DNA from 2 places in the Streptomyces sp. NPDC048290 genome. Region 2 is predicted to be linked to the other one. Evidence: riboswitches for the same ligand, from Rfam matches in the RefSeq annotation. Region 2 holds a riboswitch; the other holds the start of a gene.
What was found. Region 2 has a riboswitch for S-adenosylmethionine ahead of AB0D49_RS15885 (aminotransferase class V-fold PLP-dependent enzyme). Riboswitches for the same ligand answer to the same signal wherever they lie in the genome.
Positions count from the first base shown of each region.

Region 1: another riboswitch for S-adenosylmethionine. It lies ahead of thrC (threonine synthase); the one in region 2 lies ahead of AB0D49_RS15885 (aminotransferase class V-fold PLP-dependent enzyme).

Region 1 is NZ_JBEZLM010000006.1:129,942-137,337, forward strand. It holds gene AB0D49_RS12085 (trehalose-6-phosphate synthase) at 1-621, opposite strand, end outside; gene AB0D49_RS12090 (glucosyl-3-phosphoglycerate synthase) at 708-1,652, opposite strand; SAM riboswitch class I at 1,844-2,024, shown strand; gene thrC (threonine synthase) at 2,043-3,338, shown strand; gene AB0D49_RS12100 (MoaD/ThiS family protein) at 3,461-3,739, shown strand; gene AB0D49_RS12105 (cold-shock protein) at 4,151-4,354, shown strand; gene groL (chaperonin GroEL) at 4,663-6,285, shown strand; gene AB0D49_RS12115 (hypothetical protein) at 6,499-7,047, opposite strand; gene AB0D49_RS12120 (hypothetical protein) at 7,044-7,310, opposite strand.
Region 2 is NZ_JBEZLM010000008.1:118,980-126,375, forward strand. It holds gene AB0D49_RS15875 (cytochrome bc complex cytochrome b subunit) at 1-983, shown strand, start outside; gene trpD (anthranilate phosphoribosyltransferase) at 1,188-2,252, shown strand; SAM riboswitch class IV at 2,415-2,531, shown strand; gene AB0D49_RS15885 (aminotransferase class V-fold PLP-dependent enzyme) at 2,696-4,066, shown strand; gene AB0D49_RS15890 (glycerate kinase) at 4,021-5,214, opposite strand; gene AB0D49_RS15895 (SLC13 family permease) at 5,404-6,816, opposite strand; gene AB0D49_RS15900 (response regulator transcription factor) at 7,019-7,396, opposite strand, start outside.

The sequences.
Region 1 (7,396 bases), on a different contig from region 2:
GAGAAAGCCCAGCCGGTCCGCGCCGAGCATCCCGCGCAGCAACTGCCCGGCGATGTCGTCCGGCAGCATCCGGAAGTACTCCGGCGGCGCCCACGGCGTGTGCGAGAAGTGCCCGATCCGCAGATCCGGCCGCAGCGCGCGCAGCATCCCCGGCACCAGCGCCAGGTGGTAGTCCTGCACCAGCACCGCCGCGCCCTCGGCCGCCTCCGCCGCCAGCGCCTCGGCGAACGCCCGGTTGTACGCCTCGTACGCCGCCCACTGCCGCCGGAACCCGGCGTCGAAGACCGGCTCCAGCGGCGTCTGGTACAGCATGTGGTGGACGAACCACAGGACCGAGTTCGCGATCCCGTTGTACGCGTCCGCGTGCACGTCCGCCGGGATGTCCAGCATCCGTACGCCCGGCTCGCCCACCCCCCGCCGGACCGCCTCGCGGTCGCCGTCGCCGAGCGCGGAGCACACCCACAGGGCGTCCGCCTCGGGCCCGATCGCGGAGAGCCCGGACACCAGTCCGCCGCCTCCGCGCCGGGCATGGAGGGTCCCGTCGTCGCCCACGGTGTACGTGACGGGACCCCGGTTGGAAGCGACCAGTACGCGCGCGGCGCCGGAAGTGGGTGCGGCCATACGCCTCAACCTAGCCCGCGCCGTAAACGCTCAAACGTACGGTTCCAGCACCTGTCCGTCGTATACGGCCGCCCGCGCGGCACCCCTCACGCCACCTTCCGGGCCGCGTACTCGGCGATCTCCACCATCGGCGGGCGCTCCTCGGTGTCCACCGCGTACGTCCGTGGCGCGAAGCCGTCCTCGACCCGCTCGAACTGGGTGAGCGAGGGCCGTACGAGATGCCCGCGGGCCAGTCTCAGCTGCGCGGTCCGGTAGATCGCGGCGGCCATCCGGCCCAGCGCCTGCCCGTCCTGGTGCCGGTGCTTGCGCACCCCGACGTCGACCTGTCCGAGCGCGTCCAGCCCGACCAGGTGCAGCGAGTCCACCAGCATCCCCAGCTCGACGCCGTACCCGACGGGGAAGGGCAGCTGCTCCAGCAGGGCGCGCCGGGCCGCGTACTCCCCGCCCAGCGGCTGTACGAAACCGGCCAGCTGCGGCCAGTGCAGATTGAGCAGCGGGCGGGCCACCAGCTCGGTGACCCGGCCGCCCTGTCCGGCCGCCCCGGCGAGCGGACGGTCGTACATCCCCTTGACCAGGTCCACGCCCGGCTCGGTGAGCAGCGGGCCGACGATGCCGGAGACGAAGCCGGACGAGAAGTCCCGCAGGTCGGCGTCGATGAAGCAGACGATGTCACCGTCGGTGACCAGCAGGGAGCGCCACAGCACCTCGCCCTTGCCGGGGGCGGCGGGCAGCCGGGGCAGGATCTGGTCGCGGTGCACCACCCGGGCGCCCGCGGCGGCGGCCCGCTCGGCGGTGCGGTCGGTGGAGCCGGAGTCCACGACGACGATCTCGTCGACGAGCGGCACCTGGTCCATCAGATCGCGGCGGATCACCGTGACGATCTCGCCGACGGTCTCCTCCTCGTTCAGCGCGGGCAGCACCACACTGACCGACTGGCCGGTGGCGCGTTTGGCGGCCATGATGCGATGGAGCGGTCGGTCGGACAGGGACCAGGTGCGGGTCCTCAGCCAGCGCTCGACTTCTTCCAGCACGGTCGGCGGCTCCTCACTGTTCGGACCATCTGGGGGCGTCTCGTGCCCGTATGTGATCCATCTCGCGGTTCGGACGACTATCTCAACTGTGCTGGCCTTCGGTTACAGTCTTGAACAACGCTGGTGACCATCGCATGTCAGGGTCGACAGCGTTCACAACCGCTCGGACAACCGTATAAACAACCACATATTGCTCATCCAGAGGGGCAGAGGGAAACGGCCCGATGAAGCCCCGGCAACCCTCCAGCCGGTCTCGTAGCGATCAGATCCGCCAGTTCTGCCGGATCAGTGACGATCGTCCCCGCGAGGCTCCCGGCTAGGGAAGGTGCCAAATCCGTCTCACGGCGAAATGCGTCGTGAGGAAGATGAGGAGAAAGGGCCTCGCCTCACATGGCTGTGCAGACTGTCGCGAACACCGGCAATTCCACCCTCGATCTCGGACCCGCCGCCGCGCTCTCCTGTCGCGAATGCGGCCACCGCGTCCCCCTCGGCCCGCTCTTCGCCTGCGAGGAGTGTTTCGGCCCGCTGGAGATCGCCTACGACTTCTCGGCCTACGACACCGAGGAACTGCGCAAGCGGATCACCGCGGGCCCCGCGAACATCTGGCGGTACGCCCCGCTGCTGCCCGTCCCCGCCGACGTGGCCGAGAAGCCCAATCTGAACCCCGGCTGGACCCAGCTCGTCCAGGCCGACAACCTCGCCCGCGAGCTGGGCATCACCGGCGCTCTCTTCGTCAAGGACGACTCCGGCAACCCGACCCACTCCTTCAAGGACCGGGTCGTCGCCCAGGCCCTGGAGGCGGCCCGCGCCTTCGGCTTCACCACCCTGTCCTGCTCCTCCACCGGCAACCTGGCCGGCGCGGTCGGCGCCGCGGCGGCCCGCGCGGGCCTGCGCTCCTGTGTCTTCATCCCGCACGACCTGGAGCAGGGCAAGGTCGTCATGGCCGCGGTCTACGGCGGCGAGCTGGTCGGCATCGAGGGCAACTACGACGACGTGAACCGCTTCTGCTCCGAGCTGATCGGCGACCCCGCCGGAGAGGGCTGGGGCTTCGTCAACGTCAATCTGCGGCCCTACTACGCGGAGGGCTCCAAGACCCTGGCGTACGAGATCTGTGAGCAGCTCGGCTGGCGGCTGCCCGACCAGCTCGTGGTGCCGATCGCCTCCGGCTCCCAGCTCACCAAGATCGACAAGGGGCTGAAGGAGCTGATCGCGCTCGGGCTGGTCGAGGACCGTCCCTACAAGATCTTCGGCGCCCAGGCGGAGGGCTGCTCGCCGGTGTCGGCGGCCTTCAAGGCGGGCCATGACGTGGTGCGCCCGCAGAAGCCGGACACCATCGCCAAGTCGCTGGCCATCGGCAACCCGGCGGACGGCCCGTACGTCCTGGACATCGCGCGGCGCACCGGCGGAGCGGTGGAGGACGTGACCGACGCGGAGATCGTCGACGCGATCCGGCTGCTGGCCCGCACGGAGGGGATCTTCGCGGAGACGGCGGGCGGGGTGACCGTCGGAGTGACGAAGAAGCTGGTGGAGAGCGGGCTGCTCGACCCCGCCCTGACGACCGTCGTCCTCAACACCGGGGACGGGCTGAAGACGCTGGACGCGGTGGCCGACACGGGGCTGACCGCGACGATCCGGCCGAGTCTGGAGTCGTTCCGCGACGCGGGTCTCGCGTCGGCGTCGTCCTAGTCGTTGTTCTTCGCCCAGTCGTTGTTCCCTGCGGGCCGGTGGGGGCTGGTCGCGCAGTTCTCCCCCAGAGGGGGGACCCCCAGCGCCCCTGAGCGCGTTCCCTTTTTCCGGAGGTTTTCATCGTGAGCGTCAGTGTCCGCATCCCCACCATCCTGCGCACCTATACCGGCGGTGCCGCCGAGGTGACCGCCGAGGGCACCACCCTCGGTGAGGTCATCGCCGACCTCGAGGCCAAGCACACCGGGATCGCCGCCCGCGTGCTGGACGACCAGGGCAAGCTGCGGCGGTTCGTCAATGTGTACGTCAATGACGACGATGTCCGCTTCGAGCAGGGACTGGAGACGGCCACTCCGGACGGCGCCGGGGTGTCGATCATCCCGGCGGTGGCCGGCGGCTGCTGAGCGTCACACACTGTTCCCTGAATTGCCCCCTCCGTGAGAGAAGCGGAGGGGGCAATTCTCTATGGTTAGACGAGGTAGAGTTGGGGAACCGCTGCCGATCGCGTTCCACTTTCCTTCCGCTCTCGTTCTGAAGCAGCGATGAGAAGTAGCCAAAGTGTGTGGTTCCTTTGCGTCTTTAGTTCTCTTTGTCGGGCCCGACTTGCCCCGAACTCTCAGTAATTCTCCAGAAATTCCCGACCGGTCCTGCCCGGATTTCTCGTCCGATTGACCTGTTGCAGACGGCAGTTGGACAGATACATTCGGCCGCGGTCGACGCGTTCCGGCGCACGCCCCCACCGATCGGGGGGTGAGGTCTGACCCGGGTCCGCGAAGGGTGGATCTGTGCAAGGGCCAGTAATAGGGGAGTTAGGCATGGCTCAGGGCACCGTCAAGTGGTTCAACGCGGAGAAGGGGTACGGCTTCATCGCGGTCGACGGTGGTGCGGACGTCTTCGTCCATTACAGCGCCATTCAGATGGACGGCTACCGCACCCTGGAAGAGGGCCAGCGGGTCGAGTTCGAAATCTCGCAGGGCCAGAAAGGCCCGCAGGCCGACATGGTTCGCGTGACCGCCTGAAACGTTTCTGTCCGGAAGGGCCCGCATCCACCTGGGTGCGGGCCCTTCCGCCTGCCCGGCGCGGGCCCCGTGCCGAGGGCGTCCCGGACCCCCTCGCGGACCGGCGGATCATGGCAGGCGCTTGCACTCTCCTAGGGCGAGTGCTAATCATTGGCGTTAGCACTCTGAAGGTGAGAGTGACAACGAAGGACCGGGTCGGTGAGGCCGCAGGCCGGGTGGGGCAAGGAACCACGAGGCAGGCGAGCCGTCCGTCGCGGGCGCGGGCGCGGTCCGATGAATCACCCCCAGTCCTGGAGGGACCACTTCACATGGCCAAGATCATCGCGTTCGACGAGGAGGCGCGGCGCGGCCTTGAGCGCGGTATGAACCAGCTCGCCGACGCCGTCAAGGTCACCCTCGGCCCCAAGGGCCGCAACGTCGTCCTTGAGAAGAAGTGGGGCGCCCCCACGATCACCAACGATGGTGTCTCCATCGCCAAGGAGATCGAGCTCGAAGACCCGTACGAGAAGATCGGCGCCGAGCTGGTCAAGGAAGTGGCGAAGAAGACGGACGACGTCGCCGGTGACGGTACGACGACGGCCACGGTCCTCGCCCAGGCGCTGGTCAAGGAAGGTCTGCGGAACGTAGCCGCGGGCGCCAACCCGATGGCCCTCAAGCGCGGTATCGAGAAGGCCGTCGAGGCCGTCTCCGGTGCCCTGCTCGACCAGGCCAAGGAGGTCGAGACCAAGGAGCAGATCGCCTCCACGGCCTCCATCTCCGCCGCCGACACCCAGATCGGCGAGCTGATCGCCGAGGCCATGGACAAGGTCGGCAAGGAAGGCGTCATCACCGTCGAGGAGTCCCAGACCTTCGGTCTGGAGCTCGAGCTGACGGAGGGCATGCGCTTCGACAAGGGCTACATCTCCGCCTACTTCGCCACCGACATGGAGCGCATGGAGGCGTCGCTTGAGGACCCGTACATCCTCATCGCGAACTCCAAGATCTCCAACGTCAAGGACCTGCTCCCGCTCCTGGAGAAGGTCATGCAGTCGGGCAAGCCGCTGCTGATCATCGCCGAGGACGTCGAGGGCGAGGCCCTGTCGACCCTGGTCGTCAACAAGATCCGTGGCACGTTCAAGTCCGTCGCCGTCAAGGCCCCGGGCTTCGGCGACCGCCGCAAGGCGATGCTGAACGACATCGCCATCCTCACCGGCGGCGAGGTGATCTCCGAGGAGGTCGGCCTCAAGCTGGAGAACACGACCCTGGACCTGCTCGGGCGGGCCCGCAAGGTCGTCATCACCAAGGACGAGACCACGATCGTCGACGGCGCCGGGTCCTCGGACCAGGTGGCCGGCCGGGTCAACCAGATCCGCGCCGAGATCGAGAACTCCGACTCCGACTACGACCGCGAGAAGCTCCAGGAGCGCCTGGCGAAGCTCGCGGGCGGCGTGGCCGTCATCAAGGCCGGTGCCGCGACCGAGGTCGAGCTGAAGGAGCGCAAGCACCGCATCGAGGACGCCGTGCGCAACGCCAAGGCGGCCGTCGAGGAGGGCATCGTCGCCGGTGGTGGCGTGGCGCTGCTCCAGGCTTCCTCGGTCTTCGAGAAGCTGGAGCTCGAGGGCGACGAGGCGACGGGCGCGGCTGCGGTCAAGCTCGCGCTGGAGGCTCCGCTGAAGCAGATCTCCGTCAACGCCGGCCTTGAGGGCGGCGTCGTGGTGGAGAAGGTCCGCAACCTCACCCCGGGTCACGGTCTGAACGCCGCGACCGGTGAGTACGTGGACATGATCGCCGAGGGCATCATCGACCCGGCGAAGGTGACGCGGTCCGCGCTGCAGAACGCCGCGTCGATCGCCGCGCTGTTCCTCACCACGGAGGCGGTCATCGCCGACAAGCCGGAGAAGGCCGCGGCGCCTGCCGGTGGCGGTATGCCGGGTGGTGACATGGACTTCTGATCGGGCTTGCTCGATCTGTGTCCTGCTGGTCCGAGGGCGACACCTTCCGGGGTTCCGGGGGTGTCGCCCTTGGGCGTTTGGGGGGCCTGGCGGGCCCGCTTCTCGTGCAGCGCGGAGGTCGCGTGCGGTGCACATGCCGTTGATGTCTCGGGGTGGGCATGTCGTCTCCGCCGGTGAAGGGGGCGGGGTGGTGGTCCGCCGGGCTGCCGACCCTCAGCGTGAGCCGTGGGTGGCCGGGTACTCAGGGGGGCGAACGCTTTCGCACAGGCTCCGGATGACCGCCACGGCGCGGGTGCGCAGTGTGTGCAGGGCGGGTCGTAGCCGTGGCTTGCGGTGGCGGGCGCGGCGGGGGTGCGGGGTCGGTGGGGTGCGTGGGGTGGATACGGGCCAGAGGGCGAGGACGTAGAGCCCGGTGTGATCGGCGGCGATGAAAGCGAAGGGGTCGCCCGATTCCAACTGGGCGACGACCGCGCGCTGTTCGCCGGGGGAGTTCGCCCACTGACGCAGGAGGGTCGGTACGTCGCCCTCCGCCTCGCTGACGGTCGCGGTGACCGGCCGCAGTGCCGCTGCCGGAACCCAGGGCTCCGCGGGGTGTGGGTCGAGCCGGTTCGCGATGCGCAGGGCTTGGGTGGCCAGCCAGTGGGCCGAGGCGTGCAGATGGGGGCTCTCGAACTCGGCGAGGACGATGCGGGCGGTCTCGTCGCGGCCGTGGACGGGGCCTTCCGCGGTGATCTCGGCCCAGTAGCCGCCGGTGGGGTTCACCAGGTCACGTCCCCTCGGCTGCGGGCGTTCACCTCGGTGAGGGCGGGCCTGAGCTGGTCCGCGACGGTCGCCGGCCGGACGTCGTCGTGCGACGCGTACCACTCGATGCCGCCCCTGGGCGGGCGGAGCGCGTAGCGGCCGTCGCCCCCGTCCGCGCCGGTGTCCATGACGACGCCGAGGGCTCTGGTGCGGGTGTCGAACGCCAGGTCACCGATGCTGAGTTGGGGGGCCTGGTGGTGCTCCGGTACGTTCCGGTCGGACATGGCCGACTCCTCTCCGTAGTGATTTCACTACCGGATGGAGTCAGCGTGGCTTCGGCTGGGACCTCAATCAACGTGGCTGTCAGGAC
Region 2 (7,396 bases):
ACATCCTGCTGCTGCCGGGCATCATGCTCGGTCTGGTGGTCGCCCATCTGATCCTGGTCTTCTACCACAAGCACACGCAGTTCGCGGGTCCCGGCAAGACCAACAAGAACGTCGTCGGTATGCCGCTGCTGCCGGTCTACATGGCCAAGGCCGGAGGCTTCTTCTTCCTGGTCTTCGGTGTCATCGCGGTCATCGCGGCGATCGCCCAGATCAACCCCATCTGGGTGCTCGGCCCCTACCGGCCGGACATGGTGTCCACGGGCGCCCAGCCCGACTGGTACATGGGCTTCGCCGAAGGTCTGATCCGGTTCTTCCCCGGCTGGGAGGTGAACTTCTGGGGCCACACCCTGGTCCTCGGTGTGTTCATCCCGCTGGTGCTGTTCGGGGTGGTCCTGATGGCGATCGCGGTCTATCCGTTCATCGAGTCCTGGATCACCGGCGACAAGCGCGAGCACCACATCCTGGACCGTCCGCGCAACGCCCCGACGCGTACCGCGTTCGGCGTCGCCTGGATCACGATGTACATGATCACGCTGGTCGGCGGTGGCAACGACCTGTGGGCCACCCACTTCCATCTGTCGATCAACGCGGTCACCTGGTTCGTCCGGATCGGGTTCTTCGCCGGACCGGTCATCGCGTTCATCCTCACCAAGCGGATCTGCCTCGGCCTCCAGCGCCGGGACCGGGAGAAGGTGCTGCACGGCCGGGAGACCGGCACGATCAAGCGCCTGCCGCACGGTGAGTTCATCGAGGTCCACGAGCCGCTCAGCCAGGAGCAGCTGCACACCCTCACCGCGCACGAGCAGTACGAGCCGGCCCAGGTCGGCCCGGCGACCGACGAGAACGGGGTCGTCCGCAAGGTGAAGGCGCCCGACAAGCTCCGCGCCAAGCTCAGCAAGGCGTACTACGGCGAGGACTCCCAGATCACCAAGCCGACCGTCGAGGAGTACAAGGAGATCACGAGCGGCCACGGCCACCACTGATCGCTCACCGATCGCTGCGTTTCGCCACGCACGAGGGCCCCGTTCCGGACACCGGAGCGGGGCCCTCGGTCCGTCGCCGGTCCGCTTCGGTGTCCGGTCCGCTGCGTGGACGGGGGGACGGCTGGACAGTCCCGGCTGGATAGGGTGGACCGCGTCGGCAGACCCGTCCCCGCCCCGGCGCGGGACCTCACCCAGGAGCGGCTTATGAGCGCTGTGAACCCCGCTGGAGGCGACACCGCGGCGGCCCGTTCCTGGCCCGACGTGCTGAACGCGCTGCTGTACGGCCGGGACCAGAGCGCCGAGGACACCGCCTGGGCGATGGACCGGATCATGCGCGGCGAGGCGACGAACGCCCAGATCGCCGGGTTCGCGGTGGCGCTACGCGCCAAGGGCGAGACCGTCGAGGAGATCAACGGCCTGGTCCGGACGATGTACGAGCACGCCAACGTGATCGAGGTGCCCGGCCGCACGGTGGACATCGTCGGCACCGGGGGCGACGGCGCCAAGACCGTGAACATCTCCACCATGGCCTCGATCGTGGCGGCCGGTGCCGGGGCGACGGTCGTCAAGCACGGCAACCGCGCCGCGTCCTCCGCGTCCGGCGCGTCCGATGTGCTGGGGCAGCTCGGCGTCAATCTGGAGCTGAGCCCCGCCCGGGTCGCCGAGGTGGCCCGGGAGGCCGGGATCACCTTCTGCTTCGCGATCAAGTTCCACCCGGCCCTGCGGTACGCCGGCGCGGCGCGGGGGCAGCTCGGTATCCGTACCGTGTTCAACATCCTCGGTCCGCTGACCAATCCGGCGAAGGTGCGGGCGCAGGCGGTGGGCGTGGCCGATCCCCGGATGGCTCCGGTGGTCGCCGGGGTCTTCGCCGAGCGGGGCAACTCCTCGCTGGTGTTCCGCGGCGACGACGGGCTCGACGAGCTGACCGTCACCGCGACGTCCCGGGTGTGGGTGGTGCGGGACGGGAAGGTCACGGAGGAGGTCTTCGACCCGCGCGATGTCGGGATCGAGCTGGTGCCGGTGGAGGCGCTGCGGGGGGGTGACCCGGCGTACAACGCGGGGGTTGCTCGGCGGGTGCTTGCGGGGGAGCGGGGGGCTGTGCGGGATGCGGTCGTGTTGAACGCGGCGGCGGCGCTTGTTGCTCTTGAACCGGGGGGTGGGTCGCTCGCCGAGCAGATTCGGGGGGGGATGGAGAAGGCCCAGGTCGCTATTGATTCTGGGGCGGCTCAGAGGGTGCTTGAGGGGTGGGTCGCGGCGAGTAACGCGTAGCGGTGGGGTGGGGTGGGGTTGTGTGGCGGGTGCGGGTGGGTTGTGGCTGGTCGCGCAGTTCCTCCCCCAGAGGGGGTACCCCCAGCGCCCCTGCTCGACCCCGCGTCCGTCATGCGGATGGGAGTTGCGGTGGGTGTTGGGGGTCGCGTAGGTTTTCGAGTAGGTCATGAGTGACAGCCATCAGGCCCCGGCCGGCTGTCCGGCAACCCTCCGTCCGTGGCGGGGTGCCCCGGGTGAAGACCAGGCCGTAGGCAGCGAGGTCTATGGCAAGCGCGGACCCCTCGCGTCACCAGGGGTCCTGGTCGTCGAGGAGTCTCTCGTGAGCAAGCGAATGCGATAGGGCCGCAGAGCCCCGCCTCCGCATCCCCTTTTTCTCTTCATCGCCGTGCTGGAGCGCTGTCGCTCGCCCGGTGGATTCCGCCTGCCTCCACGGGAGTTGACCCATGTCCGTCGCCACCTCCGCCACCTCCGATACCTCCGTCTGGGCCCCGCTGCCCGTGCTCGGCCGGGACGTCACCGTGCCCCTCGTCACCGGGGGCGAGGTCACGTACGCCGCGCTCGACTACGCCGCCAGCGCGCCCGCGCTCCAGCGGGTGTGGGACGACGTGGCCGCGTACGCGCCCTACTACGGCAGCGTGCACCGGGGGGCCGGGTATCTGTCGCAGCTGTCGACCGATCTGTTCGAGAACGCCCGGACCACCGTCGCCGAGTTCCTCGGGTGCCGGGACGGCGACCAGGTGGTGTTCACCCGGTCCACCACCGACTCGCTGAATCTGCTCGCCGCCGCGCTGCCCGCCGACTGCCAGGTGTTCGTCTTCGAGACCGAGCACCACGCCTCGCTGCTGCCCTGGAAGGACGCCCAGGTCAGCTACCTCGACGCCCCGCGCACCCCCGCCCAGGCCGTCCAGACCCTGGAGCGCGCCCTCGCCGCCCGCGACCCGCACGGCCCCGCCCTGGTCTGTGTCACCGGCGCCTCCAATGTCACCGGTGAGCTGTGGCCGGTGCGGGAGCTGGCCGCCGCCGCCCACGCGCACGGCGCCCGGATCGTCCTGGACGCCGCCCAGCTCGCCCCGCACCACCCGGTCTCGCTGGCCGACCTGGACGTCGACTGGGTCGCCTTCTCCGGGCACAAGCTGTACGCCCCCTTCGGCTCCGGTGTCCTGGCCGGGCGCGCCGACTGGCTGACCGCCGCCGAGCCCTATCTCGCCGGGGGCGGCGCCAGCCGCAAGGTCACCCGGCGCGACGACGGCGGCGTGGACGTCGAGTGGCACGACAGCGCCGCCCGCCACGAGGCCGGGTCGCCCAATGTGATCGGCGCCTACTCCATCGCCTCCGCCTGCGCCGCCCTCACCGAGGCCGGGTTCGACACCCTGGTCGCCCGGGAGCAGCACCTGATCGACACCGTACGGACCGGGCTGGCCGGGATTCCCGAGGTGCGGGTGCTGTCGCTGTTCGGCGACGACGCCCCCCGCGTCGGGGTGATCTCCTTCGTGGTCGACGGCTGGAACAGCTCCCACTTCGCCGCCGCGCTCTCCGCCGAGTACGGCATCGGCGTGCGCGACGGCCTGTTCTGCGCCCACCCGCTGGTCCGTACCCTGCTGGGCAGCGACGCCCAGGCGCAGGGCGAGTGCGGTGCCCCGGAGGCCGCGCCAGGCGAGAAGTCCCTCAACGCCATCCGGGTCAGCTTCGGCGCGGGCACCCCGGACGAGCATGTGGAGCGGTTCGTGCGGGCCGTGCGTGAACTGGTCGCGGACGGCGCCCGCTGGAACTACCGCACGGTCGACGGCCGCTGCGTTCCCGACACCTCCGCCTGACCCGGCAGCCGGGCCCCCAGCACCACCATCCGCAGCGCCCGCTCGGTGGCGTCGGTGAGCAGCTCCGCCGCCCGCACCAGCGCCTCCGCCAGTGCCATCGGGGCGGGCAGGATGCCATGGCAGGCGTCCACGCCCGGCACCTCACCGGCACCCTTGCCGAGGGTGCCGGCCAGCGCCAGCACGGGACGGTCGTAGAGCTTGGCGCGGCGGGCCACCTCGCCCGGCACCTTGCCCCGCTGGGTCTGCTCGTCGATCGCGCCCTCGGCGGTCAGCACCAGATCGGCGCGGGCCAGCCGGGCGTCCAGGTCGAGATGGTCCAACAGCACCTCGAAGCGGGGCAGCAGCCGGGCGCCCAGCGCCGCGAGCCCGGCACCGAGCCCGCCCGACGCGCCCGTACCGGCCCCGAACCGCAGATCCACCGTCCCCGGCCCCAGATCGCGGCGCAGGATGTACGCCCATCGCTCCAGCCCCTCCGACAGCCGCTCGACCTGCGCCGGGGTGGCGCCCTTCTGCGGCCCGAACACCCGGGCCACGCCCCGCTCCCCGCACAGCACGTTGTACGGGTTGCAGGCGACCAGGATCTCGGTCCGGGCCAGCCGGGGATCGAGCCCGCTCGCGTCGATCCGCCGCAGCCGCACCAACTCGCCGCCGCCCCGGCCCAGTTCGAACCCGTCGGCGTCCAGCAGCCGGGCCCCGAGTGCCTGGAGCGCGCCCGCGCCCCCGTCCGAGGTCCCCGAGTCCCCGCAGCCGACGACGATCCGCTCGACCCCGGTGTCCAGCGCGGCCCGGATCAGCTCACCCACCCCGTAGGTGGTGGTGGCCCCGGGATCACGCAGACTCGCCGGCACCAGCGACAGTCCGGCGACCGCCGCCATCTCCACGACGGCGGTCCGCCCGGAGTCCAGCAGCGCGAAGTGCGTCCCCACGCTCTCCCCGAGCGGCCCGGTGGCCGACAGCGCGACCAGCCGCCCGCCCCCGGCCGCCGCCAGCGCCCGAGCGGTCCCCTCCCCGCCGTCCACCAGCGGAATGAGATCGACCTCGACCTCCGGCAACACCCGCCGCACCCCGGCAGCGATGGCATCGGCAGCGGCCTGAGCGGACAGAGACTCCTTGAACCCACTGGGGGCAATGACAATACGGGACAACATCAGAGGGCTCCTAGAAAGATAGTCAAGGGCCAACGCCCCTAAGGGGCGCGGGGAACTGCGCGAACGGCCACGACGAACCCGCAGCCGCCACGCGTTCAGGGGCGCTGGGGGTACCCCCTCTGGGGGAGGAACTGCGCGACCAGCCACGACGAACCCGCAGCCGCCCCACGACACAAACAACCAACGGCGCTACCGCAACGGCACCCCCAACACCGGCCACACCCCCACCGCGAACACCAGCACCAACCCGGCCGTCACCGGCGCCAACACCGCCGACAACCGCAGCAGATCGCGGGGCGTATACGTGACAACCCCCGGCACCTCCGCAAACAAGGCGACCGGCTTCGCAGACGCCGGCAACGTATGACAGAACCCCGCCGCCGCAGTCGACGCCAACGCCGCAGCCACCGGATTCACCCCCACCCCCACAGCCGCCGCGACCACCAGAGGTACCAGCACCGACGACCGCGCCGACCGCGACTGCAACACCAGATGCGCCGCCGTGCTCACGGCGATCACCGCGGCCAGGAACACCCCCGGCCCCACCCCCGTCGGCAGCCCCGACACCAGCCACGCCGCCGCGCCCGAGTCGGACAGCGCGACCCCCATCGCCATGGTCGCCGCCATGAAGATCAGCAACGACCACGGCACGGTCTTCAGCGCGTCCTTCAACCGCACCGTCCCGAGCGCGGGCGACGCCGCCACCACCGCCCCGATCAGCGCGACCAGCGCCGGCGGCACCTGGTGCAAGGGCTCGCTGCACCACAGCAGCACCACCGTCGCCAGCAGCAGCGCGCAGCGCGACTCGGCCGCGGACCACGGCCCGGTGACCGGCTCCTCGGAGTGCTCCTGGATGTCCGCCGCGCTGATCGCGATCGGCAGCTTCCGGTCGGCCCGCCGGGTCGTCGTCAGCAGCACCACCTCCGCCGCGACATGCGACGACACCACGGCCAGCGGCAGCCCGATCAGCAGCCACTCGGTGAACCCGACCCGCTCCCCGGTGGATTCGAACAGCACCGACACCGTGATCAGATGGGCGCCCGCGCCGATCAGGGTGGCGACCGCCGACAGCAGGATCACCGTCGGGAACAGCAGCGCCAGCATCACCACCAGCCGCCGGTGCGCGGACAGCACCTTGGCGAGGGCGAGGAACACCGGCAGCGCCAGCGCCGCCCGCCCGGAGGTGGCCGGGACGGCGAACGCGGTGACGACCAGCGCCGCGGTGGTCAGATGGGTCAGCTGCCGTACGGACGTGGCGCCGCCGACCAGAAAGGCCGCCGCCCGTCCCGCGAGTCCGGTCCTGGCCACCGCGGCGGCCAGGACGAACGCGCAGATCAGCAGCCATACGGTGGAGTCACCGAGGGTGCCGAAGAAGGTGTCGCTGCTGATGACCCCGGTCACGGTCAGCGCCAGTCCGGCGCCGAGCGCGATATAGGTGTCGTCGATCGGGGTGGCGATCCAGGCGCAGGTCGCCAGCGCGAAGACGGCGAGGGTGAGACGGGCGGTGCCGGACAGGCCGGGGAAGGTGCCGGGGACCGCCAGCACGGCGCACAGCGAGAACGCCAGGCACAGGCCCACGGTCAGACGGAGGTTCAGGGTCACGCCATCGAGCGTTCACGGGGGCGGTGAGCCCTTGATGAGCCGTCGATGAAAGAGACTTCATGCGGGCTGGTGAGGGCCGTTCACCGGGCGCGCCCGCCGCCGCGCCGCCCCACCCCTTCGCCCCCGCCGCCCCCTCCGTCCCCTTCGCCCCCGCTGCCCCCTCCGTCCCCTTCGCCCCCGCTGCCCCCGTCGCCCCCGCCCGTCACACCGGCAACCGGTACCCCATCCCCCGTACCGTCTCCACCCGTTCGGCGCCCAGTTTCTTGCGCAGGGCGCGGACATAGACGTCCACGATGTTCGAACCGGGGTCGAAGTCGTAGCCCCAGACGTGGGAGAGGATCTGTTCGCGGGACAGTACCTGGCCGGGGTGGCGCAGGAACAGCTCCAGCAGGACGAACTCCCGGGCCGTCAGATCGACCGTGCGCTCCCCGGAGCGGGCCCGCCGGGTGCGCAGGTCCAGGGTGAGCGGGCCGGACTTCAGCACGGTGACCTCCGGCGCCCTGGCCGCCGTACGCAGCCGGAGCCGGACCCGGGCGAGGAGTTCCTCGAAGCGGAACGGCTTGGTCATCCAGTCGTCGGC